DNA from 3 places in the Paenibacillus rhizoplanae genome. Region 1 is predicted to be linked to each of the others. Evidence: riboswitches for the same ligand, from Rfam matches in the RefSeq annotation. Region 1 holds a riboswitch; each other region holds the start of a gene.
The links. Region 1 has a riboswitch for S-adenosylmethionine ahead of ACFSX3_RS17100 (DedA family protein). Riboswitches for the same ligand answer to the same signal wherever they lie in the genome.

Region 1 (9,812 bases):
GCAGCCTTTGCCCCCTGAGGCACCAGAATGGCAGGCAGCAGCAGCGCGGCCGCCAGCAGGATACTGATTTTACGGATAATTCTCACTATAACCCCTCCCTTTCACAACCATCTATAACAGCTATGTTACACTGTATGCCATCAATTACCCTTTTACAAGCAGGTAAAGCACAGGGAATAGCACCATTCACAGAAAAAATTCCCGTCAATAGAATCCATGGTGTGCAGTACTAGCATCAGGGTAATTCTATATACAAAGGAGATGATCCGCTATGCCAGAACATAACTATATAGGCCGGGAGCAGGATGAATCTATAATGAAGCTCAGTTTCCAGCCGGATGGCCTGCTGCCGAACAACCCGGAGCTTCCGGTCCTGCTGTATAAGGGTGTTCTCCGGGACCACCCGGAAGACACCGAACAGATCTTCAATAACAATGGCTGGCTGAACAGCTGGGTGAACGGCGTCTTCCCCTATCACCATTATCACAGCAACGCGCATGAGGTGCTGGGCGTGATCTCCGGCAGCGCCAGCCTCCAGCTTGGCGGAGATGCCGGATACACCGCCAGCGTGGAGGCCGGTGACGTTGTGGTGCTGCCTGCCGGGACGGCACACAAGAAGCTCACGGCTTCGCCGGACTTCCGCATCGCCGGTGCTTATCCCGGCGGCATGGATTATAACACCCGCCGGGCGGACCCGGATGACTTCGCTGCGGCGCTCCCCGAGATCCGCGAAGTTCCGCTGCCGGAGCGTGATCCCGTATACGGCGAGGCAGGGCCGCTGTTGCGGCTGTGGAAGTAGATTACACGCTTAAACAGCGGAGCGGGCGGAACGACCCGCGTAAAAGCGTAGCGCCCGCCCTGGTCTCCGGATTTTCACCGATTCGCTTTTGCAGTCCAGGGATTAACTTATGCGTTTGACCCCCTGATTCGCTCCTTCCCCTGGACAATGCTATATAATGTTGTGTACAAATATCTGCTTAGGCATGGAGCCGGAATGAAGGGGGACCCTTGGATGTATCGGGTAGCGATATGTGAGGATGAAGAACAGCAGCGGGAGCTGGTGAAGAGGATTCTGGTCGGCTTATCCGTCAAGACGGATACCGAATTTGAAATTGAGCTGTTTCCTTCGGGAGAGGACTTAATCTCCCACTATGAACAGGGCGGAGCCCCCTTCCATATCCTGATTCTGGATGTGGAGATGGGCGGTATGAACGGGATTCAGGCGGCGCGCCGCTTGAGAAGCCAGAAGCATTTTGACGAACAGATTATATTCCTGACCAGCTACCCTGAATATATGGTGGAGAGCTTCGACGTGATTACCTTCCAGTATCTGATCAAGCCGGTCGCCCCGCAGCTCCTGGAGGAGAAGATCCTGAAGCTGTGTGATTACTTCCAGGCCCAGACTAAGAAATTCATGGTTATCAAGTCCGGGTATGAGGAAGTCGTCTTGCGACATGATGATATTATCGGGATTGAGGCGGCCAAGAGCCTGACGGTCAAGAGCAAGCTGAATGTGATTACCACCACGGAGATCTATGAGACCAGAGGGATTATTGCAGAGTACGCTTCAGCCCTACGCGACAGCCATTTCCTGCAGATCCACCGTTCGATTATTATCAACCTGCTGCATGTCCACAAGTTCGCGGGCGGCTCCGTGCTGATGTCGGGCGGGCAGGAGTTCCCCATCGGCCGGTCCAAAATTAAAGAGGTTAAGGACTTCTACACCAAATTCATGATCATGAAGGGCAGCTCCTATGACTCACTATAATCTGACTCTCGTCGTCTGTGTGGTACTGGTGATGTGCTTTCAGACCCAATTCTTCTTTGCCTCCGTGTTTGATAAGTCCGCCAGAAAGCCTAACCGGATCATATATTTCCTCATCTACGGGGTACTCTGCTTTCTCTACCTGGTCACCCCGCTGTCCCCTATATTCTCCTCCGGCGTAGCCTTGCTGATGATCTTCACTATGGCGCAAGCCTATAAGGTGGAGATGAAGACCCAGGTGATCTTTTCCACGCTGTACGCTGTGCTGATGACGGTGGTCAGCTTTATCTCGCTGTATATTTTCTCAATGATAGATTCGGTAGACTACACCAGCATGGACACGGGTACGGGAATTGACCGGCAGGCCTTCATCAAGGGACTGATCCTAAGCTGCATTATTATGTTCCCGGTGATTCAGATCATCCGGCTGATCTCCAAGCGGCGAAGCGTCTCCCTGCCCTACCGGTATTATGTGATGTTCCTGATTGTCCCGCTCATCAGCACCTATCAGATCAACATCCTTACCGTTAACAGCACGAAGGATTTCTATTATTTTTTTGCGATTCTCGGCTTCCTGTTCTTGAATGTGATGATCGTCTATATCTTCGATACCATTACCGACAAGTTCCAGTTCATGCATGAGAACGCCCAGCTTCAGCACCAGATGAACTATCAGGACGCCAACTATGAGAAGACGGTGCACAGCTTCAAGTCGATCAAAAGAATCATCCACGACACCCATCAGCAGTTCCTCTACATTGAAGAATGTATACGGCGGGATGATCCGGCGGCAGCTCTTGCGCATATCAAGCTCACGCTGAATAAAGTGGAGGATGCCTACCAGCGGGTCAACACCGGCCATCTGGTGGTGGATGCGCTGGTCACGAACACGCTGAATATCGGACAAGCGAACGGCATCCGAATCGACACCCGCCTTAAGCTGCTGTCCCGTGAGCTTCACATCGACCGTTATGACCTGTGCGTTGTGCTGGGCAACATGCTGGACAATGCCATTGAAGCCTCCAAAAAAGTACGGCTCGCCGAGGACCGCTACATTCTGATCCAGATGCACTCCAGTGAGTCCGCCCTGTTCATCCATATCCTGAATCACACCGCCACGGTGACCGCCCCATTGCAGAGCCGGAAGCCCGACCCGGAATACCACGGCATCGGCCTGACCAATATCTCCAGAATCTGCGAGAAGTACGGCGGGAATATGACGATTGAAGCCGGGCATCGGGAATTCAACAATATGGTGGTCCTCCCCTTCTCACGCGAAGCCTCTATATAAAATGCACTTTAGGGATCGTTATTAGCGTTTCAGGGTTGTTCAAGCCACGTTCCTCTCTTCTGCCTGTATGATAACTTCAGGAAGATTACCTAAGAGACACAAGAGGAGGAATTCAAGATGAACAAGTTAACTTCAGTCGTACTGGCTGCCATGTTAGTGATTCCTGCGGCCCCGGCTGCCGCGCAGGAGAAGGAGAGCCCGGTGCAGACAACAGCCCGCCTGCTGGGCTCGAAGATCGTATCCGATTACGGGGTAAGCGGCATGCAATATGCAATCAGGGATAGAGGTGCGATTACGGTATCCGGCGGCTTCGGTGTATCCGATAAGGCAGCCGGGACGACGATCACCAAGGATACGATGTTCGGCATCGGCTCGGTCAGCAAAATGCATGTCTCCGCAGCCACGATGATGCTCGCAGAAGATAAGATCATTGACATTGATCAGCCGCTGACCACGTATCTGCCGCAGTTCAAGATGGCCGATGAGCGGTACAAGCAGATTACCCCGCGCATGTTAATGAACCACTCCTCGGGCCTGTACGGCAGCCACTACGGGAACAGCATTCTGATGGACGATGCCGATACACAGAATCATGATGAGCTGCTGACCAGGCTTCAGTCCGAACGCCTGAAATCCGATCCCGGCGCATATTCCGTATACTGCAATGACGGCTTTCAATTGCTGGAGCTGATGATTGAGCAGGTGACGGGCAATAGCTATACAGAGTTCCTGGATCAGCACATGAGCAGCCCGCTGAAGCTAAGCTCCACCAAGACGCCGCTGGATACCTTTAACCGGCAGCAGCTCGCCAAAACCTACTTCCCTGGTCTAACGCAGGCATTGCCTAGCGAGAACGCCAATATCCTCGGAGCGGGTGGCCTCTATTCCACAGCCGAAGATCTGACTACATTCGCCGAGATGCTGAACGGAAAGCATCCAGACGTTCTGTCGAAAGCCTCCGCTACAGCGATGCAGCAGCCCGAATACAAGAACGGGATCTGGGTGCCTGAGGAGAGAAACAGCTTCAATTACGGTCTGGGCTGGGATGCCGTAGATCTGGCGCCGTTCAGTGATTACGGAATCACAGCCTTATCCAAAGGCGGAGATACCATCATGTATCACGCTGACCTGATTACCCTGCCGGAATCCGATATATCCATCGCGGTGCTCTCGTCAGGCGGAAGCTCAATCTATAACACCATTTTCGCCACCAATGTGCTGCTGGCCTACCTGAAGGACACCGGGAAGATTAACAAGATTCTGCCGGATGCTGCCTTCAAGCCTCCTGTTAAAGCGGCTATGCCAGCTGAGATGCAGTCCTTTGCGGGATTATATGGCACTGTCGGCGCAACCACAGCCATAACCATTAAGGACGGAGCGATTGATCTGCCTGCGCTTGAAGGGGGACTCATTCCTGCACAGAAGTATATCTATACCGGCAAGGGGCAGTTCACGAGCCCGGACGGCAGCGCCGCCATAAGCTTCGATAAACAGAAGAACGGCAAAACCTATTTGAAGCTGAATACCCACCTGAGCATCCCTGGCGTTGGTCAAATGCTAATGGTCACGTATGAATATCAGAAGCTTGCGGTAAGTCCGCTGAATGCTTCTACGAAGCAGGCCTGGGCGCAAAGAGACGGGAAGCATTACTACGCTGTGGATGAGAAAATCAATTCCTTCTTCTACCTCTCCCCTTCCATCTTGACGAAGACTATTGAGGTTGAACAAGGCTATGCCACCGGGACGCGGATTGTGGACGAGAACACCGCCGTCAATGCGGCTGAGATTCCAGTCATGAACGGAAGAGATGCCTTCGATCTGACCTTCTCCAAGCAGAACGGTGCCGAATATTTAACCATTGACGGCAATGATTATATTAGCGAGAACGCCGTGAAGCCGATCTACGGAGGCCCTGCCTCTACCAGCACCGTTCCTGCGGGCGGCGAGAGTGTATGGTTCAAGATTGATAAGAAGGCTGCCGGCAAAACCATGACCGTTACCTCTCCCCCAAGCGGCGGTTTCGTTGTCTATGATGCCGACGGGATGATTGTAAGCCACTTCAAGGTAAGCAAAGACCCTTCGGTCCGGTTGCCGGACGGCGGAATGGCCGTGTTCGGCGGGCAAGCGGGCGATGTGTTCAGGATTGAGCTGCGATAACGCTTTCATATTTTATACACAGTTTCTCCCACTCTCTCAAACTTGCTTAATGGGTAACAGGTATGTTTTAATGTTATCAAATTGAATAATACTCTTATCCAGAGTTCGGTGGAGGGCTTCGCCCGATGATACCGCTGTGACCGGCATGCTATAAGCATTAAGGCACAGCACTAGAGGCATCCCGGATGCCTTGCACAGATGAGAGGGTGCTGACAGTTGATGAGACTGCCCCCTTTAATTAGGGGGCTTTTTGTTTGAGAAGGGAGAGAAATGCATGACAGAGTGGATTACGGAATTTATACTCTTTTTCAAAGATTTGTCGTATGCTGGTATCGTCATCGCCTTGTCGTTTGAATTCGTACCTGCTGAAATCGTGCTGCCGCTTGCCGGATATTGGGTGTATCTTGGGGACATGAAGCTCCTGCTTACGATCCTGGCTGGTACTGTCGGGGGCACCTTCGGCCCGCTAACACTGTATGCCTTGGGCCGGTATGGCGGCAGGCCGATGGTCGATAAGTACGGCAAGTATCTGTTCATCCGCCCGCATCATCTGGAGGCCTCCGACCGTTTTTTTGAGAAATACGGCAGCGGTGTGGCCTTCTACGGACGCTTCATCCCCGGTGTGAGAACGCTGATCTCCATCCCTTGCGGAATCGCCAAAATGAATGTGTTCAAGTTCAGTCTGTACACCTTCCTGGCCATGCTTCCGATCACCTCGGTCTATGTCTATCTGGGCTTCAAGCTGGGCTCGCAGTGGGAGCATGTGGACGAGATCGTCAAGCCTTACCTTATTCCGGCGGCAACCCTGTTCCTGCTCGGCTTCGGACTGTACGTCTTGTCCAAGCGGCTAAGAAGAAGACAGGCTTAACGAAATTGCAGTTGATATTCAGGAGGAACTCATGGAGAATTGGTTCGAATGGCTAAAATACTTATTGCTGGGTCTCGTGCAGGGAGTGACGGAGCCGATTCCCGTCTCTTCCAGCGGGCACCTGATCATCGTACAACGACTGCTCGGCATGAAGCAGAATGGGCTATCCTTTGAAATCTTAACGAATACGGCATCCCTGATCGCCATCTGTTTTATTTTCCGCAAAGATATTCTGGATCTGATTACAGGTGCCTTCCATTATATGCGCACGCGCAATGCCAAGTACCGGTCGGAGTTCATGTTCTGCCTCTATATTGTGATAGGTACGATTCCTGCAGCCGTGGCTGCTGTGTTCTTCAAGGATACGATCGAACGCGTCTTCACCTCCGTACATACCGTATCCATCAGCTTACTTGTTACCGGGGTGGCCCTCTGGCTGATCCGCAATCTGCGCGGGCAAAAAAGAGACGGAAATCTTACCGTGCGGGATGCCATTCTTGTCGGACTGGCTCAGGCAGTGGCCCTGATTCCCGGTATCAGCCGTTCCGGTTCAACCGTGATCGCCTCGATCGCCGTCGGGATGAAGCAGGAGACCGCACTCAAGTTCTCCTTCATGCTGTACATTCCTATTAGTATCGGCGGTCTGATCCTGGGTGCATCCGACATCGTGCATGATCCTAACCGCTCCGCGCTGGCAATTCCCTATATGATTGCCTTCCTCACCACACTGGTCGCCACTTATTACGCGATGCGCTGGTTCATCGGCATTATGGCGAAGGGGAACCTGATCTACTTTTCGTACTACTGCTTCGTGGTGGGCACGCTACTGCTGATCTTCCAGTAACAGAAACGGATGCCCTTACTATTCGCTCCAAGGCAACAGACGGGGATGCTCGTCAAGGATGGACTGATACTGCTCCTTCCAGCCGTACTTGCCATTCGGGTCCAGTTGCATATAACGCATATACTTCTCCAGCCGAAATTCCTGCTTCGACCAGCCGAGATGCTTAATCCGCAGGTTGCTCAATTGATGAGGCAATTCCCAAATATTCTCTGGCAACCGCCCGGAGTGTTGCGGGAGATCATTCCAGAGATAGGTAATGTCTTCGCGGTAGCGGACCAGGAACGGCCGGTATCTCATGTGGGCCCGCCAGTACTTATCCTCGCGGTAATGGTTGTCATCCCATAGATCGTAGAGGCGGAAGCAGAATAAGTCGCAGTTCTCCGTTCTCAGCAGGGAGTCCACTTCTTCGGCAAAGCTGGATTCAAAGATCTCATCCCCATCCAGATTAAGAATCCATTCCGGCTGGGTCGCAACCACCGCCTCCCACTGCTGCTTGCGCAGCTCGGATTCATTGTTGAAGCGGGAGACCGGATTATAAATCAACTTAAGCGGAATTCCCCCCAGAACCTCCTTAATTAATTCTGCTGTTTCATCTGTGCTGCCATCATCGATAATAACGGCCTCGTCGATATATTTGCGGTGCTCTTCCAGAATCTTCCGCAGGAACCTTGAGGCTTCATTCTTGACGATCATCGTGAGAGTCAGCTTGTGTCGGCGTTGTGCCGCTGCCGGGGTGACAACATGTTCCGCATCAGCAGCTTGCAGCTTAATTAGATTAGCTTCTGCATCTGTTAGTTTTACGAACTCCTCCACTTTGTCAAGATCACTGTCTCTGTAGATATGCAGCGCCGGATAATGAGTATCCACGAAGAGGGGAATATCAAGTGCTGCTGCACGGATACAGAAATGGCGATCCTCTCCCCAATAGGAGAGGTTTCGGACCTTCTTGTAACTAATACCGGACTTGATGGCCTTGATGCTGATCAGAGTACAGGCACCAAGTCCGCCGACTTCATAGGTTCCCGGTTGCCTCATCTTAAGCAGAAAAGCATGCAGGCGGCGCTTGATCTCCTCAGGTGAAAGCTTTTCTCCCGGCAACGCTTCCCATTGGTTGTATTCGTCATGCATCCACACCTGCGGCTGTTCCAGCTTGCCCGGCTGCCACTGGGTCCAGAACACTTCAGCGATAATGTCCTTGCCTGAATTGATCAGCTGTTCCAGCGTACTTGGATGAAGAATAAGATCGGAATCCACCAGAAACAGATAATCATAGCCGAAAGCTTCCGCGCGCCGGATCATCTTATTTTTGAACTCGGCCACCTTCCAGATAAGGCTGATACGCCAGGCATGGGTATTATCATCGCGTATATAGTCATCATGGTAGCCAGAGGGTTCCAGGAAGACTGTTCTCCCGCTCTGGGCGAACTGCTGCAGGAGTTCACTGGAAGCTGTATCCCGATTATCATCAATCAGATAGTAATGCAGCTCAATATTGTTAAGGTTGAGCCGCTGCAGCGACTTCAGAAAATGCTCCAGAATCTCCGGTTTCTGATGGATCGGGCTGCCAAGTAGCACTCGTTTTATCTTCTGATTCATATGAACACCCCTTTGATTTGAAAATAATTGATATAACACAATATATATTAAGTGAGTTATCTAGATAAGCCTATTTTCCTGAAATTACAACCTTCTAGCCCGCCGGGCAAAACGACAAACACCCCTTAGAATCAATTGATCCTAAGGGGTGTTTGTCATTCAGCCTATTTATTTATTGCCCATCAGTATCTTCGCATAAGGCGAATCGATCGGGATCATGATGACCGGCTCATTCTTCAGCGTAGTCACATAACTCTGCAGCGTGCGGTAGAAGCTATAGAACTCGGGAGATTTGCCATAGGCCAGGTTATAGATCTTGGCCGCTTCCCCTTCGCCTGCGGCGATAATCTTCTTGGAGTCGGCTTCAGCCTGGGCCATCAGCTCCCGGGAGGCGCGGTCCGCCTTGGAGGTGATCTTCCTGGATTCCTCGTCCCCTTCGGACAGATAACGTGCAGCAATGGATTGACGGTCCGAGATCATCCGGTTGTACACGCTCTGCTTGTTCTCTTCCGGCAGGTCGGTACGCTTGATCCGTACGTCAATGACTTCAATTCCGTAATTATCCCGGGTCAAAGCCGCTACTACATCCTTAGTAATCTCATCATTAATATTGCCCCGTCCGGTATCCTCACTGATGATATTCTCATAGTTGACCTCCGACAGTTTGCGGCGCACCGAGTTGTAGACAGCTTCATCGATACGCTGGACCCCACCGCTGACCGATTGAACGGTTCTCAGGAACTGCGAGGCGTTGGTGATTCTCCAGACCGTATAATTATCAACCACAATCGGCTTCTGGTCCTTGGTCAGAATGCTGGTCGGCGAGCTCTCGTACGTCATCTGATACTTGGGCAGCTCCGAGACATTTTCGATAAAAGGAAGCTTGAACTTCAGCCCCGGCTCCTCCACAGCACGCATTGCTTCACCGAAACGGAGAACGACCTTATATTCCCCTTCCTTCACGATGTACATAGAGCCAGCCAGCAGAATAATCAGAACGATAGATGATATCAATAAGATGATCGGGTTTCTTTTCACTTGGCATCTCCTCCTTGCGGTGCGGCTGAAGGCGCCGGATTCACAGCGGCAGGAGCAGAGGGGCTATCCTTGGTGCTGCGCATCAGCTCATTCAGCGGCAGATAGTTCACAGTGTCACTGTTTGAGTTCGTAATGAAGATTCTGGCGTTAGGCAGGATCGTCTCCAGTGTCTCCAGGACCAGCCGGCTCTCGGTGACGCTCTGATTATTGGCATATTCGGCAAAAATCGCATTGAACCGCGCCACATCCCCCT
Region 2 (9,812 bases), on a different contig from region 1:
TCGCCTTGTTGTTTCCGCAAGCGGCAAGCACCAATACCAAGGTCAGGCTGAAGAATGTAAGCAGTACTTTTTTCATCTGTAAATCCCCCTCTAATCCATATGGTTTATTGAATAAGGCTATATGTGGACGTACCTTATTTCCGTGTAAAATGTCTTACCAGCCGGTCACCGGCCATTTGCAGCAGCTGCACCAGAATCACTATCAGAGCTACTGAGATAATCATGACTTCCTTCTCATAACGATAATATCCGTAACGGATCGCCAGGTCTCCCAGGCCGCCGCCGCCAATAAATCCCGCCATGGCAGTATACGAGACAATGGTCACTATAGTAATGGTTATTCCGGCAAGCAAGCCCGGACGAGCCTCCGGCAGCAAGACGCGCATAACGATCTGCCCGGTGGATGCCCCCATACCCTGCGCTGCTTCAATAATTCCCCGGTCAACCTCCCGCAGCGCCGTTTCCACCAGTCTGGCGAAAAAGGGAGCCGCACCGATCACCAGTGCCAGAATGGTTCCACGCACACCGATGGAGGTGCCCATAATGATCTTGCTGAGCGGGATCAGGGCGACCATTAGAATGATAAACGGAACGGAACGCAGGATATTTACGATGAACGATAATACCGAGTAAACAGCTCTGATAATAACGTTATTTGATCCACCCCATAAATATAGCATAATTCCGAGCGGTAAACCAAGGATAATTGTGAATATTCCTGAAATAACAACCATGTTAAGTGTAGCCACCGTTGCATCGAGCATTTCTGCCCAATCAATCTTATTAAAATCCAGTCCGCCCATCAGGAAATCACCTCCACATCAAGACCTTGCGCTACTAGCTCTGTAAGCGTGGCTTCAACCGCATTGGCAGGTCCTTCGAACCGGACAATCAGCTGCCCGTAAGGAACATCCTTGATCGTTGAGATGGTGCCATGGAGAATGGCGAAATGAACCCCGGTTCCCTGAACCACCTGGGAGAGCGTGGATTCGTAAGTCTTGTGCCCGAGAAAAGTGATCTTGACCGACTTCGTATAGCCTGGCTGTACAGCATCAATCGCCTGCCGGAGCGGTCCGCCCGACTGAGTCTCACTGCGGATGAATTCTTTGGTAACTTCATGCTTCGGCTTCAGAAATACCTGGGCCACTTCACCCTGCTCCACAATTCCTCCGCCATGAATCACGGCAACGCGGTCGCAGATGCTCTGAATCACATGCATTTCATGGGTAATCAGCACGATGGTCAGATGGAATTTGCTGTTGATATCCATCAGCAGGTGCAGAATGGAGTCTGTCGTCTGCGGGTCAAGCGCCGAGGTCGCTTCATCGCATAACAGAACGTCCGGATCACTCGCCAGCGCCCGGGCAATCCCGACACGCTGCTTCTGTCCGCCGGATAGCTGAGCCGGGTACTTATTCCAGTGCTCCTCCAGTCCGACCAGGGCGAGCAGTTCCTTGACCTTTTGTTCAATCTCGGTTCTTCCAGCTCCGATCAGCCGCAGCGGAAACGCGATATTATCATAGACTGTAGCCGATGAGAGCAGATTGAAATGCTGAAAAATCATCCCGATCTTGCGCCGCTGCTCCTGCAGCTGTCCCTGGCTGAGCGCTGTCAGCTCCACACCGTCCACCCACACCTCGCCCGCAGTCGGGCGCTCCAGCAGATTAATGCAGCGGATCAGCGTGCTTTTGCCGGCCCCGGAGTGACCGATCACCCCGAAGATTTCCCCCTTCTTAATCGACAGGCTCAGCGCAGAGAGTGCAGTTGCCTGCTTACTGCCTTTGCCGTACACTTTGGTTATATCCTTCAATTCTATCAACCGCTGCGTCCCCCTTCTGTTCTAGCTTCCATCATTGCAAAAAAGGCCCCTTACGATCCGTGCAGATCGCAAGAGGCCCTGTGTGTATAATGACAATGCCTTCTCATCTGCCAAATACCCCGAATTGAAGGCATTGTAGGAATTAGCACCATGACATTTGGATGCAGCACTTAACTGAATTCAAACCGGTTGCCGGGCTTCATCGGGCCTATCCCTCCGCCGCTCTCGATAAGATAAAAGTATGAAGTTATATATTCCGTATCCTGTCAGAAGTTAATGTATGCCTAAGTATATTCAGTTTCGAGTTTTTTGTCAAAGGTAAGTTTTTACGAACGGGCATGTCCGGATTTCAGGCCTGAGGCCGCTTTATTCTTGTGCCATTGTTCATTACCGTACCTGTATGCGGCAGCCAGAGATTGGCATACCATCTCCAGGCTCTGCTTCAAATCCTCCAAATGGCTGTCGAGATCCTCCAGACGAATCTTGTCATGCAGTCCCTGGTGACGCTGCCAGAGATCGTCCGTCATCTCCGCATTCATGTAATGGATCTCAGCGTTGCGCCGCTTGCGCAGATTCTCTACCGGCTCCCGGTAGGAGTTCCTGATTCGCTCCAGTTCGTCCGCCAGCGGATGGTGCGCCTGAAGCAGCTGAAATTGCCGCAGCACCGTGAAGTAAGAGAAATGCACCTTCACCTTGGCGGTATTGAGATTGTACAGATTATTCAGCACCGTGCCCAGCTTGTCCAGCAGCGAGAAGACACGAATGAAGCCATCCTTATAGAAATACACATATCTGGCGTACTCCCCCTGCTCGGTGGACGACATATCATCCATATAACCGGCAACCACTGACTTTCGGAAAAAGGCGGCTGCGAACCAGCTCTGCTCCAGCTCATCCAGGGAGGAGATCAGGCCGCGCGTCCAGATTTCCAGCTTGCGGTATTCATGGTCATGGTCTTCATGTGCCGCCATCTCCTTGCGCAGCATGGAGGCAGCCTTCGCCATGGACTCCATAGCTTCAGCCAGCACACCGCTGTTCACGCGGGGCGGCTCTCCCAATAATGTCCGCAGCATATTTTGACCCTCCTTAAAGTTCACTTTTACACTAGAGGAAAATAACGGTTCCAGTTGCGGTCTACCCGCTTTGCAATATCCTCGCTCGGAGCCAGCTCCTCCGGGTATCCCGGCTTCATCCGGGCATCTATAATGATCGGCAGCGTATAGCTGACAGTGCCGCGGTGTACCTGGGCCGCCGAATAGATATCATCCGCCGGATTGAAGCGGGTGAATACGCTCCACAGGAATGAGGTCTGCGTGCTTACCGCTTCTTCCGCCTGATCGACCAGTACAATCAGCGGCCAGGCGGTCTCCCTCTCCTTGAAGACAGACACCAGCCGCTCCGGCAGCTCCGGGTCCTCTTCATAGGATGCACCGGAAACGGCTAAACATCCTCCGCAATAAGGCACAGCGGCGGTGATTGATGGAAGCAGACCCTCTGTATACGTCCTTGGCAGCTGACGGACCGGACTGCCGAGGCCCGCCATCACCGCTTTGCTGCCGTGATTCAGCTTTCGGCCGGTATAATCCAGCGTATCCATGGAAGTATTGGCAAAGATCGTCAGATCCGATTGCGGGTTGAAGCGCTCAAGCACCGTTTCGAGCAGCTTAGGGAAATCGGTCAGCTCCACCTGAACATTTGTCAGCAGCAGGAATTTGGTTAAGGAGAGCTGGCCTTCCCCCAAAATACGAAACGCTGACACCATATACTCACGCGGATAGCTTTCCCTCACAACCGCTGAAGTCAGTGAATGTGAACCCGATTCGGAGTAGGACCATAAGGCTTTGACCGAAGGAATCAGCAGAGGATAGGCCGGAGCGAGCAGCCGCTGCAAATAATCCTTCAGATAATAGTCTTCCTGGCGCGGCTTGCCGGTGATGGTCGCCAGGAAGATGGCATCCTTGCGGTGCCACATCCGTTGAACATGCATGACCGGGAAATCATGCTGCATGGAATAGTAGCCGGACTGGCTGCCATACGGCCCTTCCGCTCTCCGCTCCAGCGGAGACACACGCCCCCGGATGGAGAACTCCGCCTCGGCCGGAATCTGGTGCCCGCCCAAGGGGTCCTTCACCATGGGGAGCTTGCCGCCCAGCATCAGCGAGGCCAGCAGCAGCTCTGGAATCCGTTCCGGGACCGGTGCCACTGCCGCAGCAATCAGGGCCGGCGGTCCGCCGATGAAGACAGACACCGGCAGGGTCTCGCCGAGAAGCTCTGCCTGCGAATGATGGAAGCCGCCGCCCTTATGAATCTGCCAGTGGATGCCTGTGGTGCTGTCGTCATACACCTGAATCCGGTACAATCCGAGATTATGATCCTTCGGGTTGGTGATATTCTCCGTATAGACCAGAGGAAGCGTGATGAACGCCCCGCCATCCTTAGGCCAGGCTGTAATCCGGGGCAGCTCCTTCAGAGGGTCACTGCTGCTGCAGACGCCGAGCACCGGAGCCTCTCCTTGCGGTATATTCTTGGTGCCTGCCCTCAGCAGCTCAAGCAGCACCGTCTTTTCCCGCCATACGCCGGCGGCGGAAGGCGGAATCAGCTGCTCCATCGCCGTTGTCAGCGACTTCAGCAGCTGCTCCGGTCTTGTCCCAAAGGCTTTGTTGACGCGCCGGACTGTACCGAACAGATTCGTAGCAACCGGGAACGGTGTTCCTTGCACGTTCGTGAACAGCAGTGCCGGGCCTTCCTCCTGCACCACCCGGCGGTGAATTTCGGCAAGCTCCAGATAAGGATCAACAGGCGTATCTATCACTGCCAGATCCTTATCCCTGCGGAGCTGCTCGATCCATTGTCGTAAATTACCGTAACGCACTATAGCCTTCCTCCTCAAACAGGACGTTATGCTTATCCCGTCCACCGTTGCCGTATGCTTATCACTTGCTGCTCCTGCCAGCTCCGCTTAATTGCCAGACCCTTACACTCATGTAGCACAGAACCCCGAAGAGCCCGGAGATCAGCACAATATGAGACATCGCAGCAAATATGTACAATTTTTCATTATTCAGTGTGTATACCACAGCCGCTCCGCTGAATACCTGCATCAGGCATAGCAGAACTGCCGCTACTCCCAGAGCCCTCAGCTCAGGCAGCTCCTTATACTTCCAGAAGGCCAGATGCCCAAGCATAGCCGTCAGCAGGAAAAGAATCGCCGCCGCAATCCGGTGCACGAATACGATCCCTACTCCGCCGCTCATCTCCGGAATCCATTGTCCGTTACACAGCGGCCAGCCGGAGCATCCGCCCTGGGAGCTGGTGTGGCTTACATAGGCCCCAATGTAGACAACGATATATGAATATACTGCAGTAACCCAGGTTAAGTTGCGGAAGGCTGGGCGGACTTTGGGACTTCCCATGCTGAGACCCGCTCCTGGGGAGAATGTCCACCGGGTCCCAAGCGCCAGCATCAGCGAACCGGCGAAGGCGATCAGCGAGAAGCCCATATGCAGGGCCATAACCGCAGCCGACTGCGACTTCACTACTGCAAGCGCTCCCATCCCGCCTTGAACGATGACGAAGATCAGGGTCAGCAGGGCATAGGCCAGCAGATCTTTACGGTGCCTGGCATAACGCCAGAAGGCAACCATGGAAGCCAGGGACAGCAGGCCAGCCAGGCCGCTGAACAAGCGGTGGGTATATTCAATCAGAGAGCCGATCGTATAGGCTGGAATCAGCTTCCCGTGGCACAGCGGCCACTGATTTCCGCACTCCAGTCCCGAACCGGTCTTGGTCACCACAACCCCGCCGAACAGCGCCATGAACATAATGAGACAGGTCAGATAGCTGAGCCATTTTAATTGAAGTGTCGTCAATAATATCACCCGTATTGTATAGGAATGAGTAGCGTCAAAGAATAGAAAAAAAGCACCGCTTCTGCTCGGATAGGGCGAAAGCGGTGCTGCGGAATTACTTGTGAATGCTGAGATAAACGTCCAGCGCCGTATCAAGGAACTTCTCAATTTCCTCCCGGGACTTCCGGAGCTTGTTCACAAACCGGACCAGTTCCCGTCCATCAGTGTACGCGACAAAGCTAGGAATGCCCAGTATATTCTGTTCCTGGCTGACATCGCCTACGGCATCGACATCCACTTCGACCAGGGTAAGACGCTCAGCATATTTCTGTTCCACATCAGGCATGAACGGATCAATAAATTTGCAATCCACACACCAATCTGCCTTGAAGACTGCCACCGTCAGGCGCGGAGACTGAATTGCTACCTGGAACTGGGCAGGCGAGCTGATTTTGTCCATCAATTGACCATTCCCTTCTATCAGAAAGTTCCACACGAAGCTTGCTCTTTAAGTGAATCAAAATGTACGGAATAAGTCAAACAATAATGACAAATCAAGACAATAGTCATATCATTATTCACCAGCGCGTACACGGGCCGGCTGCAATTTCATCAGAGGACCCAGCACCTTGCGCAGCGGACGGGGATAACCGGCAATCTCCTGGCTGCTGAGTACGCCCAGAATAATCAGGAGAACCAGATAGACGATCACGACTGCCGCTCCAACTACCAGACAGGTAATCAGGAAGGCCAGACGGGCCGGCATCAGCTGAGTCATCAATATACCTGCTTCATTAAGGCCATAACCGATTCCCCCCGAAGCCAGGACCGCAATGGAGAAGCCTCCCCAGCGTTTGCCGAGAATGGCGAAGGGGACGATTTTTTTGAGCATCCGCAGATTAAGCAGCGTTATGACAATGAAACACAGGGCTGTGGAGCCGATAATGCCATAGATGCCGAACCACTGGCTGAACAAGAAGTTAGAACCAAACTTCACGAGGATACCAACAAGCACGTAATACATGGATATCCGCGATTTGCCCATTCCGAGCAGGATCGAGTTGGTAGTCATCATCGTAATCTGGAAAATAGTACCGAGCGTCAGCATCGCCACAATACCGCTGCCGTCCAGAGTTTTGAACAGCAGGCCATTAACGGAATAGGCAGCCACGACCAGTGAGAGCACAACCGGTGTGCCGGTCAGAATGGACACCCGCATGGCCAGTGTGATCTGGCGCTGCAGGTGCTGCTCATCTTTGCGGGCAAAGGCGGCAGATATAATCGGAATCAGCGATGCACTTAGGGCGATCGACAATACCGGAGGAATACCGGCAACGCTCTGTGCACGGCTACCGAAGATACTTAGGGCCCAGGTAGCCCGCTCCATCCCGATCTGACCGCTAAGCAGCGGTACAATAAAAGAAGTATCAATAAAGTTCACTACAGGCACAGTAACGGAGGATAATACAATCGGTATGGACAGCTTGAAAATATCCTTGTAAATCTTCAGAAGAGGCAGACGTGCTTCACTGGATTCATAAAGAGCAATCTTCTCCTCGCTGTTGCGCAGCTTCCTGGCATAATACAGCATCACGCCGAAGGCGCCGATACTGCCGAGCACACTGCCGAAGGATGCACCTGCCGCCATCCAGGTGTTACTGTATCCCTGGCGCAGCAGAATGAACGCAAGCAGAATGGCCGTGGATACCCGGGCAATCTGCTCGACAATCTGTGAAATGCCCCCGGCCATCATATTATTACGGCCCTGGAAATACCCGCGCATCATCGCGATTGCGGGGAACAACAGCAGCGCCGGAGCAATCGCCCGGATGGCCAGCGTACTCTCGGGAACCTTACTGTATTCTGCATAATACGGAGCGGCTATGTACAGCGCCACACTCATAAGCACACCAACAATTGCAGCAAAGATGAGAGCGGCCCGGTACACCTGCTGCGCTTCATGCGGGCGGTTCAGCGCGTAACGCTCGGACACCATTTTACTCAGTGTGCTGGGTATTCCGGCTGTCGCCAGCGGCAGCAGCAGCAAATATACATTATTAGCGATCGTAAATGATGCATTCCCTGTTGTATTGAATAGATGCTCCAGCGGCACCCGCTGGGCAAGCCCGAGGACACGTGCCACCAGCGCGGCGGCTGCCAGAATAAGCGTGCCTTTGACAAAGGATTCTTTCTTGGTGGACAAACTGTTTCGCCTTCTTCACAATAAATTTAAAACCGCCCGATCCAGATAAAGAAGAGGACGACCATAACAATCTGCAGAACAATCTTGACGACTGTACTGCTGAATAGCCCCAGCAGAGCGCCGAAGCTGACCTTCACCGCTTTGCCGGCCTTCTCGCCGGCAATCAGCTCGCCGATGAAGGCACCTACGAACGGGCCAATCAGCAGGCCAAACGCCGGAATCACAAATGGGCCGGCAATCAGACCGATGGTGCTGCCAATGACGGAGGCGCGGGAGCCGCCGAACTTTTTGACGCCCCAGGCCCCGACCACGTAATCGGCAATGAACAGAACAACAACGATCAGCGTCTGGGCAATCCAGAACCAGGGACCGAAGGAGTCGAAGGAAAAGAACCAGCCATATACAAAGAAAGCCAGGTAAATCGCAAGCGCCCCCGGCAGGATCGGATATACCGCCCCCGCCAGCCCGATTGCGAACAAAGCAATGATCAGAATCCAGCCCAGAATTGTCAATTCCCTCAACTCCTTAAGTTTGTTTCGATAGGTAAACTCATGTGATCTGGAATTCTCTAATGGTGTCGGTCGTAACTGCGGTGAATTTTGGCTTCCGGCCGCTGTTGTCACCAGATTTCTTAATTTAGTTAGCGGTGGAAATCCGGTGACAAAGGCGGTCGCTGACGCTCCTACAGCTCAAACTTCCCCTCCGTTACTCCCACGGTCATTATCTTTTCATGTATTACGTTAAACCTTTCCAAACCACTTTACTCGCCTCTCAGCCTAAGCCTGCTTGGATATGCGTCCGGCCGAGGTTCCGGCCTCTGTGAGGATGTACTTCTGGATCACTTCCGCGATCCCGTCTTCGTTGTTCGAAGCCACAACCGCATCCGCTTCCTGCTTAACAGTTTCCTGCGCATTGCCCATAGCCACTCCGAAGCCGGACTGCTGGATAGCTGCCAGGTCGTTGAGGCTGTCGCCTACGGCAACAACCTGGGACATGTTAATGCCCAGCAGCTTGCAGACTTCAAGTATGCCTGAAGCCTTGTTGACGCCCAGCGGATTAATCTCCAGGTTGAACGGCGAGGAGTTCGTGATCTCCAGCCCGCCCAGCTCCTGCAGCCGCATAAGCAGCTTATGACGGATATCGTTATCCTCGGTGGAATAGCCGAATTTCAGCCATTCTCTGCTGTCAATCTCCCCGTCCCAGCTATCCCGGTTGTACACTTCATCTACGGAGTAGGCCCAGAACCAGATATCGAATTCTTCAGCGATCTTGTGCATCTCTTTGACCAGTTCTACATCCATCAGGGACCGGCGGTACAGCTCATGAGGCGCACGCCAGACTTCACTTCCGTTGACCATAATCATCGGAGTATTCAGGCCAAGCTGTTCTGCATAAGGCATCGCACTACGCGAGGAGCGCCCGGTAGACAAGCAGACATGTACACCTGCCTCCATCGCTTTTTTGATCCATTCTACCGTAAGCGGGGTAATCTTCTGTTCGTCGTTCAGTAGGGTTCCATCCATATCCAAGGCTAGCAGGCGGTATTTGGCAGTCATTTGCCACCCCTCCATTCTTGGTTGCTCTTTCGTTTGAAGGCAACCGTATATTTGGTGTTCTCGCTAATCCATGTCCATCTTGACTATAATATCATCAGTTTGTTGCCGGAGTATTACCGGAAGTGTCACCGGAAGCAGCGCCATCATTTGGGTTCGCTGTTTTCAGGCTTTTCTTAGGCACACCGTCCAGCCCGTATTCCCAGTCATAAGCGTCGAAAATTTTACGTGCAACCGGAGCGGCACTATTAGAACCGAATCCCCCTTCCGGAATGACCACAGCGACCGCTAACTTAGGATTATTACGCGGGGCGAAGGCAATAAATACCCCGTTATCGCGCAATTGCCCTTTTCCCAGCTGCTGGGATGTACCTGTTTTGCGGGCAAAG
Region 3 (9,812 bases), on a different contig from region 1:
TTTGGTAACCGGATCAGTCTTGGTTGTTGCCGGATCATGGGCAAGCACCACGATCGTCTTGACGCCTTGAGCATTCAGCTCGGCCGCATATTTCTCAATCGCCGCGACTTCTTCCTCGGCACTCAGGAATTTCACACCGGCTGTACCGGCTGGCGATACTTTGCTTGGCGTTGCTTTGGTCACAACTCCGATGAAGCCGATCTTCACGCCGCCAACTTCTTTTACAACATAAGGGGTAATAATAGGTTTGCCAGTAGTGCTGTCTACTGCGTTGGCATTGATATAATCGAAATCTGCGCCATTATGGACGACTTTATCATTCTTAGGGTCCTTACCGCCATAGATTTGAGCCTTCATAGCCTCAACACCTTGGTCAAATTCATGGTTCCCCAGGGTGCCGATGTCGAACTTCATGAGATTCATCCATTCCATCGTCGGCTTGTCGCGTTCCAGTGAAGATACCGGAGCGGATGCGCCCACAGAGTCGCCGTTGTGGAACAGCAGCGAATGCTCATATTTGGCACGGGCTTCCTTCAAATAAGCTGCAAGTGTAGCCGCTGTGCCTACTGCTTCCCCGTTCACCACCGAGGTAGTGTCCAGTTGGCCGTGGAAGTCATTAATGCCCAGCAGATGGACTTCAACATCTCCCGTTGGAGTTGGAGGAGCTTTTTTCAAGTCAAGGTTGTAGATCTCAAATCCTCTTACATCTGTAGTACCCGTAGTTTGGATATTGGCAGGAGCAACTGCTGCTGCTCTAGGCGAAGACGGGAACGTTACAGTGACATTCCCTTCGATATGGTCAATCGACCAGTTGTTGTCTGCGGTAGGATCAACCGTTCCGGCAGCGCTGATATAATCCATCAGCACCTGGCGGTTCTCCATCTGGGAATCAATAATCATATTAGCTTCTTTGACACCTGGGAAGTTCCCTCCGCCGCTTGCACGGTAGTTGTTGGTAACGACCACGAAGTTCTGTTCCAGATCCAGTGCCTTGTCGCCATAAGTAATGGAGGTTACCCGGCTGGAGGACTTATCGTTGATGCTGCCGTCGGGCTTGTACTTCGCATTGCGGGTGACATCAAGCGTATATTTGATGCCGTCAATCACATCGAAATTGAACACAGCAAATGCTGAATTTAAAAGCGGCTGAGGCGTGGAGATGGAAGGCTTAATGCGGTTGAACGCTCCTGCACTCATCTCCACCCATTCTTTGACGGTCGAACCCTTAACTACAATCGCCTTCAGCGTGTTGTCATAGAGATACAGATCGCTAGCACTGGCAATCGTAAGGTTGCCTTTCTTGATGTCCGTATATTCCTCAGGGCCGTTGCGTCCGGCCTTAAATGGTGCACCGACGCTCAAGATCGGCAGGTTTCTATAATCAGCCAAGTTCTCGTTAGTATGAATCAAGTTAGATACATACTGCTGCTGGGCATAGGTTACGATCTGTACTGTCGGATCATCCTGCACCATAGCAAAGTAGCTGTTCATCGGCGCAGTTGTTACACCAAGCGGTTGATTCACGTAATCAATCGTAGCTTGATGTGCCGCTCCGGCAAGATCATCAATGGCAGAGTCAACGGCTGCGCCAGCAATAGAGCGTGTAGAAGCCTTGGAGCCTGCTTTGTCTACTGTCCACTCGCCGTTGCTGTTCTGGGCGATCTTCAGATCGATAAGGCCCAGGTAACCTCCGCCATAGCCCGCTTGTACTGCCGGAGTGCCATTGATATGGCCGTTAACGTTATCTACCTTGGCTACATCATTATTGTAAGGAAGCTTGGTGGACGGATCTTTGAAGGAAGCATCCAGCTTGCTGTCATCCCCGTTCGTCGGGAATACCTTGTGGGTATGCGAGAAGGTAATGGCATCGATGCCTGGAACCTTGCTCAGCAGGTTAATGACATTCTCTGCTCCGGTTCCTTCAGCGGCCGCAGCGTCGAACCCGGAATGAGTCATGGCGACGATAACGTCCGCACCATCGTTCTGCATTTCAGGAACAAACTTCTTCGCCGTTTCCACAATATCTTCGGCAACAACGTTTTTCTCCAGGTTCACCTTGTCCCACTCCATAATCTGCGGAGTAACCAGACCCATGAGGCCGACTCTAATGGTAACGGTATTGCCGTTGCTGTCCTTTACTACTTTATCGATGATTTGATAAGGTTCAAACGTATTTTTACCGTCTGACTTATTATAAATATTTGCATTCACATAAGGGAATTTCGCACCCGTAGACTCTTTATAGGTTGCACTGCTCACATTGCCCTTAACTGTCCGGTCCAGATAATCCAATCCATAATTGAATTCATGATTGCCGAAGGTTGCTGCATCATAACCCATGAGGTTCATAGCTGCGATGATCGGATGAATCTGGTCCTCGCTAGTCTTGAAGTCAGACACTTGGGCCATGTACGTTCCCAGTGGTGTTCCTTGAATTAAATCGCCATTATCCAGCAAAAGGTTGTACTTGCCGTCTGGATCATTGCGTGCAGCCTTTACTAAGGTTGAAGTACGGTCCAGACCTACAGTCGCGGAGGCGGCACCCTTAAAATAGTCCCATCCATATACGTTCGTATGAACATCAGTAGTGCTCATCAAACGTAAATTAATGGTTCCCGGATTAATCACCGGAGAAGCCTCAGCCTTTCCTGCCGCCAGCACAGGAACATTGAATACTCCGCCCAGCATCTGTGCTGCCAGAACTGTGGTAGCCAATAAAGAAGCTATCGGCTTGTTCCATCTTCTCTCTCCCATAAATCTAATTTCCTCCCTGTGATTGCTATATTATTCTACCACTGTCCGAAAAATTGTATCATAGCCCTGCCTATGAATCTATCAAATTGCATTAACTCTTATAAATTGTTGTGTAAAATCTCACATTAATTGATCGTTTTTTGTAAAATATAACGATATCATTTTACAATTAAGCGAACAATTAAGTGAAGAAAGCGGAAAAAGCCAATTCAATTGGACTCCATCCTGTTGGACAGGTTAAACAGGAAATAAAAACAGATTAATTACTCTTTTATAAATGGATTTTTACAATACCATAGGATTTATAGGGGGAGTTGAAATGACTATACAAAAACCTGTACGCGGTATATTTCTCGACCTTGGCTGGACGATTTTCCGCCCTGCAACAGGTGATTGGAGGATAACATTAAAAGCGTTGGAATACATAAATCCGCAAATACTAGGGTCAATACCACAAGAACAATTGAATACGGCAATTTCAAAAGCAAATGAGCACCTCAAAAATGAAGTTTACAAAACTGAAGATGAGGAGCTTGAAAGGTATACAAATTACTATAAAACAATGGCTGAAGGGTTACCTGAAATTCACCTTACCGACGAACAAGCTGAAATCATTGCCTACGATAGAGTGTATAACGATGCTAATTATGTGTTTTTTGATCATACAAAACAGACCCTTGAAAGCCTGAAAGAAAAGGTTACGATTGGAGTTATTTCAGATACCGACCCGTCAATCAAAAGGGTTCTTAAAAATGCTGGTATTTATGAGTATTTTGATAATATGACACTTAGTTTTGAACTTGGAGAAAACAAACCTAATCCCGGCATGTTCAGCCATGCACTTGATGCGATGCATTTGCCGGCAACAGAAACAGTATTTGTCGATGATTATGAACAGAACTTAGATGGTGCATCAGCTCTGGGTATACAATCAGTATTAGTCCTATCAAGAACGAATTCTCAAGCAAGCACAAGGTATCTAAACATCAAAAAACTATCCGATTTATTATTGTACTTATAAAAGACAAATAACGCTTATCCATAACTAATCCTCGCCTTAGGGATTAATATTGAACAAGCGTTGTAGTTGAACATGTAAAATTAACGGGGTAAATACTACAAGATGTGTAGTACATACCCGCTACTTTATCCTTGATGTATTTACCCCATTATGCCAAAAGCACCCTATAGCTAGCCTCTAGTTCTGCATCACAAAATCATTATCGATCTTCGCATTCGCATCCTCGAACGTGCGCAGAATGTCATAGCGCGTGTTGCGCTGCGCCGGGATCTTCCCTGCTTCGCGGATGAGCTGGGTAATGGACTCGATGTTGACCTTGTAGGTCGCGCCAGCGGAGGAGACTACGTTCTCCTCGATCATCGTGCTGCCGAAATCATTACAGCCGTATTGCAGGGAGAGCTTGCCTACTTCAGGCCCCATCGTTACCCAGGAGGACTGGAAGTTCTTGATATTATCCAGCACCAGACGGCTGATGGCTACAGTCTTCAGATACTCCTCCGGTGTCTGCCGGTCAAGCTTCAGGTTCGTATTATCCGGCTGGAAGGTCCAGGAGATGAACGCCAGGAACCCTTCGGAGTCATATTTGTTCGCAATACATTCATCCTGCGCTTCACGGACACGCAGCAGATGCAGCGCCCGCTCTTCCATGCTCTCGCCCAGCCCGATAACCATCGTGGCTGTCGTGTTCATGCCGATCCGGTGTGCGGTCTGCATGACATCCATCCACTCGCGCCAGGAGCCCTTAAGCCGGCTGATCTTGCGGCGGGTACGGTCATCGAGAATCTCTGCGCCACCGCCGGGCAGAGAATCGAGGCCCGCAGCATGAATCTCACGCATGACCTGTTCCAGCGGCAGGCCGGAGACCTCAACCATTTTCATAATCTCAGCAGGTGAGAAGGAATGCATCGTAATCTCCGGGAACCGCTGCTTGATGCCGCGCAGAATATCCGTATAATAGCTGAACGGCAGATTCGGATTCGTACCGCCCTGCATCAGAATTTCGGTTCCGTTTACGCTCATGGTCTCAGCAATCTTCTGATAGATTGTCTCATCGGGAAGCACATAGCCTTCCTCCGAACCGGGTCTGCGGTAGAAGGCGCAGAAGCGGCAATATACATCACATACATTGGTGTAGTTAATGTTGCGGCCGATGACGAATGTCGTCACAGGCTCCGGGTGCCAGCGCTTCATAATAATATCTGCAGCAGCGCCCATCTTCTCAATTTCATTGCTCTCGAACAACGTGATCGTGTCTTCCAGTTGAAGACGCTCACCCTTAAGTGTCTTATCCAGAATAAGGTCAATTGCACTCACCGTTGACGGCCTCCTCTTAATCTATGAAGTAGTATAGATAAATTTAATTTGAAGTAAAATACTCGTTCTCCCATCGTATCACAATCAGCTGTTCTTGAGAAATGTTTCGCTGCGCAGGACTGATAATTGCCCTTGTCCCAGGCAAAATTAAACAGCAGCGCCCGAAGGCACTGCTGCTTGTACGTTCTGCGAATCTTCACATGCCGGGCCAGGTCCGGCGCATTGCCTTATTCCAGCTCACTCCGGGCGGCCTCCAGGGCCTGCCTTAGATCGGCGATCAGATCATCTACATGCTCTATGCCGACCGAGAACCGCAGTAGGCGATCATCCACGCCGACCGCATCGCGGATTTCAGCCGGAATATCGGCGTGGGTCTGTATCGCCGGATAGGTCATAAGCGATTCAACACCGCCCAGACTCTCGGCGAAGGCGATCAGCTTAATGTGGCGGAGCAGCGGCTCCACATAGCTGGCCTCTTTTACCTTGAAGGAGAAGATTCCCGTGTTGCCGCTGGACTGGCGGTTCTGAATGGCATAGCCCGGATGGTCCGGCAGGCCCGGGTGGAAGACCTCGGCAATAGCCGGATGCTCCTGCAGATAACGGGCAATGGCGAGGGCGTTGCTCTCATGCCGCTCCATGCGCAGGGCGAGGGTCTTCATGCCTTTCATCAGCTGGTAGCTGTCATTCGGTGCGAGAACCGCTCCCAGGGAGTTATGCAGGATGGCCATTTCAGCCGACAATTCTGCGCCCTTGGTTACAATCAGCCCCGCCAGCACATCGTTATGCCCGCCCAGATACTTGGTCGCACTGTGAACCACGATATCTGCCCCAAGCTCCAGCGGGCGCTGGAAGAACGGAGTCAACAGCGTATTGTCCACAATCGTGAGCAGCCCGTGACGGCGGGCCCAGGTGCATACCGCTTCGACATCCGTAATCATCATCAGCGGATTGGTCGGCGTCTCAATGAATACAGCTTTCGTACCCGGCTGGCGGGCCGCTTCGAGACCCTCCAGATCATTCGTATCTACATAGGAGGCGCTGATGCCGTATTTGGAGAGAATCCGTTCCAGCAGCCGGTAAGTTCCGCCGTACAGGTCGAGCGATACAATGAGATGATCCCCTTGTCCAAACAAGGTGAACACGGTAGTCAGTGCAGCCATACCGGAAGCGCAGGCGAAGCCGGCATCCCCGGATTCCAGGGCCGCTGCCGCTTCTTCGAGTACAGAACGGGTAGGATTTTTGGTGCGGATGTAGTCAAAGCCTGTGCTCTGTCCAAGTCTCGGGTGACGGAAGGCCGTCGCATGATAAATCGGGTAATTAATGGCCCCGGTAGCGGGGTCCTCCATCGAACCCATCTGTGCCAGTCTGCTCTCAATTCTCAGTTTCTCGTCCATCTCCATTGCCTCCTAAAAGTTTGGTAAAGCGTACACAACCTGATCATTCTTCGGGTTAAACTCGCTTCCAAAGCACCCGGCTATGTGTATGCACCTGATTAATTGCTTCTATAATAATAAGTCAACCTCTTAGATAAATGCCCCGATATCGTAAGGAGTCTCCTGGTATACATAGTAATTGAGCCAATTAGCGAATAATAAGTTAGCATGGGCGCGCCAGACTGCCGGCGGTGTGCGGGTAGGATCATCCTTGGGATAATAGTGCTTCGGCAGGGCAACCTCCATCCCCTTGGCGATATCCCGGTCATACTCCCATTTCAGCGAGAAGGGATCATACTCCGAATGTCCGGTGACAAAAATCTGCTTCCCGTCATGCGTAGCCACCAGGTACACCCCGGCTTCCTCGGATTCTGCCAGAATCTGCAGCTCCGGGTTCTGCTCAATATCTTCACGGGAGACATCAGTATGGCGGGAATGCGGAACATGGAACACTTCATCGAAGCCGCGCAGCAGCTTGACATTATTATGGCTAATCGTATGCGGAAACACTCCGAAGCATTTGTCCGGCAGACTCACCTTGCGCACGCCGAAGTGATGATACAGTCCTGCCTGCGCGGCCCAACAGATGTGCATCGTCGAGGTTACATTCTGCTTGCTCCACTCAAAAATCACTTTCAGCTCTTCCCAGTAGTTGACATCCTCGAACTCCAGTTGTTCTACGGGAGCGCCCGTTACAATCAAGCCGTCGAACCGGCGGTGGCTGATCTCATCAAAGGTTTTGTAAAAGCTCTTCAAATGCTCAGCCGAAGTATTCTTCGACGTATGGGAGCTGGGATGCAGCAGGACAACATCCACCTGAAGCGGGGAATTCCCGATAAGGCGCAGCAGCTGTGTCTCCGTAGTTTCTTTGGTTGGCATCAGATTCAGGATGGCGATTCGAAGGGGACGAATATCCTGATGGAAGGCCTGGCTTTCATCCATTACAAAAATATTCTCACCGGATAACACTTCTTTAGCCGGCAGGCTGTCGGGAATTTTGATAGGCATTGCTGTTCACTCCTTAACTGAAATGGGGTTCCACTTGGTGGTTAATACTGAGGCAGGGTAGCGAAAAAAGACCTTTCCCGGGCGAGAAAGGTCATATCATGCAGTCATATGCGCCTCTCTCATCTGCCAGAGAACTTCCGCCGGACGAATAACGCCCTGCAAAGCTTCCGCAAGAATTAGCACCGTGCGTTCACACGCCGGTTGCCGGGTTTCATCGGGCTAGTCCCTCCACCTGCTCTTGATAAGATTTAGCTGTATTCAGTTAAATAACCTTGAAGCATCCGAAAGATGCTTTTTCTTAAATTTCACTTTAAATCATGAACCTCCTTTTCGTCAAGTCCATACAATGCTGAAGGGGCCTTATGACAGAAAACAATTTCTCTTGTAAGAGCCATATCCCGGCGTTATACTAGACAAGTGTTTCAAACCCAAAACGGCGAAAAGAAGAGGTGAGAGAAAATGGAAGGCGACCCGGGCTCGCGAATAAGCGTGCAGAATGAACAACCACACAGGATTAACATCAGCTTGCCGGCGGCGGGAGCCCTTTTTCTTCATGCTCTCGGACCGTCTTTTGGCCTTCATCCATGATTGTACCACCGGCCAAGCTGATTTTTTCCCGTGTGCTGAAATTAGCATACCCCTGGAGAAGACCAGGGACATAAGGAGTGAATCAGATGAAAATCCGGCTGGTAAATGCAGGGGTTTTTACGCCTATTGACAATATTGAAGAAACTTTAACCGCCCCTGCCGAGGGGTTCTACTGGATTGATGCGGATGTGGAAGACCTTGTAGAGCTTCAGCCTATATACGGCCTGCATGATCTGGCTGTGGAAGACTGTCTAAGTGAAGAGGATCAGCGTCCGAAGCTGGAGATTTATGAGAGTCATTATTTCATCGTGGTGAACAGCATCCGGTTCGATGATGAGGAAATTTTCCTCCGTGCGCTCAACGTATTCCTTGGCAGACATTTCATTATTACCGTTACGAAGCAGAAGATCCATGAGCTGCGTGTCCTGAAGCCCGTACTGTGGGAGCAGGAGGTCAATACGCCTGACCGCTTCCTCTATCTGCTGATCGACCTCGTTGTCGACAACTTCTTCTCGGTCGGTGACCGGATTGAAGCGCGGATTGAGAAGCTGGAGGAAGACATCCTCATGCATACCAAGAAATCGCATCTGAGCGAGATCATCGGTCTGCGCAGTGAGATTCTCTGGCTGAAGAAGATGCTCGGCCCGCAGAAGGAAGTTATCAACACGCTCAACAAAAAGGATCTTCGCCTGATTGACGATCAGCTGCAGAAGTATTTCAGCGATATCTACGAGAATGCGGTCAAGATCTCTGAAACCTTCGAAACGTACCGCGATCTCATGGGCAACTTACGTGAAGCTTATCAGTCCAGTATTGCTAACCGCGCCAATGAAATCATGAGAGTATTTACAGCGATTACTACCATATTCATGCCGCTGACCGTGATTACCGGGATCTACGGCATGAACTTTGACAATATACCGGAGATTCACACCGAGTACGGCTACTATGGCGTCATTGCCGTCATGGTGACGTTAGGCTGCGGAATGCTCATTATCTTCCGTAAGAAGGAGTGGCTATGAAGCAGAGCGGACGAATACGAAGGACGAAGGCACCGTATACCCGGCTATTCCGGGACTCGGAGAGCCTTCGTCTTTTTGATATGTCACCGTTATGTAATGCGTCTGCGCGCTGCCCAGGAGTTCAGGTCATCAGGACCGCCGGATTGAAGCTGATGCAGGCCGTCACGCCTCAATAATTATTGAGGCGTGACCATCCCTACCGCCGCCGGATGCTCACGCCGGAAACGGATGCGGATTAGCCGCAGGCGTTCGTAATACAGATCGAGTCCGTCAGCAGGAACGAAGTTGTCGCCGTAAGCTTTGTAGAGGACAGGCTTCAGGAAGTTGTCACCGATCAGTTCATAGGCTGTCCAAATATTGTTCTGTTCTTCGGGGCTCACTTCGCTCAGCTCCAGGGCAATGAGCTTCTCGGCCGAGTAGCCGTCCTTCTCCAGCTCCTCTACCACTTCAAGCACTTCACGGCGGGAAACTCCGCTAAGCACTCTAAGCTGCTCCATCCCTTGCTCCTCTTCGATCCCTTGTAACAGAACACGCCGCAGTCTCAGCCGCTCCAGCTGCTTCTTGTACTTAAGCTCCTTCTGCTTATAATGCCAGGATACAAAGCTCTCTTCGTCAATGGCATGATTCACCCAGCTTAGCGGAAAATCATGCTCACGCTCAGCCGCCGCGGTG

Region 2: it holds a riboswitch for S-adenosylmethionine, as region 1 does, so the genes downstream of both, ACFSX3_RS21435 (methionine ABC transporter ATP-binding protein) here and ACFSX3_RS17100 (DedA family protein) in region 1, are expected to answer to the same signal.
Region 3: it holds a riboswitch for S-adenosylmethionine, as region 1 does, so the genes downstream of both, metA (homoserine O-acetyltransferase MetA) here and ACFSX3_RS17100 (DedA family protein) in region 1, are expected to answer to the same signal.

What each region holds. Positions count from the first base shown of each region.
Region 1 covers NZ_JBHUKY010000029.1:1,419-11,230, reverse strand. The annotation lists gene ACFSX3_RS17125 (hypothetical protein) at 1-86, opposite strand, end outside; gene ACFSX3_RS17120 (cupin domain-containing protein) at 272-799, shown strand; gene ACFSX3_RS17115 (LytR/AlgR family response regulator transcription factor) at 1,013-1,768, shown strand; gene ACFSX3_RS17110 (GHKL domain-containing protein) at 1,755-3,056, shown strand; gene ACFSX3_RS17105 (serine hydrolase domain-containing protein) at 3,174-5,213, shown strand; SAM riboswitch class I at 5,305-5,418, shown strand; gene ACFSX3_RS17100 (DedA family protein) at 5,488-6,081, shown strand; gene ACFSX3_RS17095 (undecaprenyl-diphosphate phosphatase) at 6,113-6,925, shown strand; gene ACFSX3_RS17090 (glycosyltransferase family 2 protein) at 6,944-8,521, opposite strand; gene hflC (protease modulator HflC) at 8,690-9,559, opposite strand; gene hflK (FtsH protease activity modulator HflK) at 9,556-9,812, opposite strand, start outside.
Region 2 covers NZ_JBHUKY010000035.1:13,238-23,049, forward strand. The annotation lists gene ACFSX3_RS21425 (MetQ/NlpA family ABC transporter substrate-binding protein) at 1-76, opposite strand, end outside; gene ACFSX3_RS21430 (methionine ABC transporter permease) at 135-803, opposite strand; gene ACFSX3_RS21435 (methionine ABC transporter ATP-binding protein) at 803-1,819, opposite strand; SAM riboswitch class I at 1,920-2,054, opposite strand; gene ACFSX3_RS21440 (Cthe_2314 family HEPN domain-containing protein) at 2,146-2,892, opposite strand; gene ACFSX3_RS21445 (UbiD family decarboxylase) at 2,919-4,691, opposite strand; gene ACFSX3_RS21450 (COX15/CtaA family protein) at 4,753-5,697, opposite strand; gene ACFSX3_RS21455 (thioredoxin family protein) at 5,783-6,127, opposite strand; gene ACFSX3_RS21460 (putative polysaccharide biosynthesis protein) at 6,242-7,870, opposite strand; gene ACFSX3_RS21465 (DUF456 domain-containing protein) at 7,897-8,382, opposite strand; gene ACFSX3_RS21470 (Cof-type HAD-IIB family hydrolase) at 8,647-9,426, opposite strand; gene ACFSX3_RS21475 (peptidoglycan D,D-transpeptidase FtsI family protein) at 9,521-9,812, opposite strand, start outside.
Region 3 covers NZ_JBHUKY010000014.1:32,235-42,046, forward strand. The annotation lists gene ACFSX3_RS05615 (bifunctional 2',3'-cyclic-nucleotide 2'-phosphodiesterase/3'-nucleotidase) at 1-2,754, opposite strand, end outside; gene ACFSX3_RS05620 (HAD family hydrolase) at 3,074-3,775, shown strand; gene mqnC (cyclic dehypoxanthinyl futalosine synthase) at 3,953-5,089, opposite strand; gene ACFSX3_RS05630 (aminotransferase class I/II-fold pyridoxal phosphate-dependent enzyme) at 5,317-6,483, opposite strand; gene metA (homoserine O-acetyltransferase MetA) at 6,613-7,530, opposite strand; SAM riboswitch class I at 7,647-7,778, opposite strand; gene corA (magnesium/cobalt transporter CorA) at 8,205-9,140, shown strand; gene ACFSX3_RS05645 (HRDC domain-containing protein) at 9,317-9,812, opposite strand, start outside.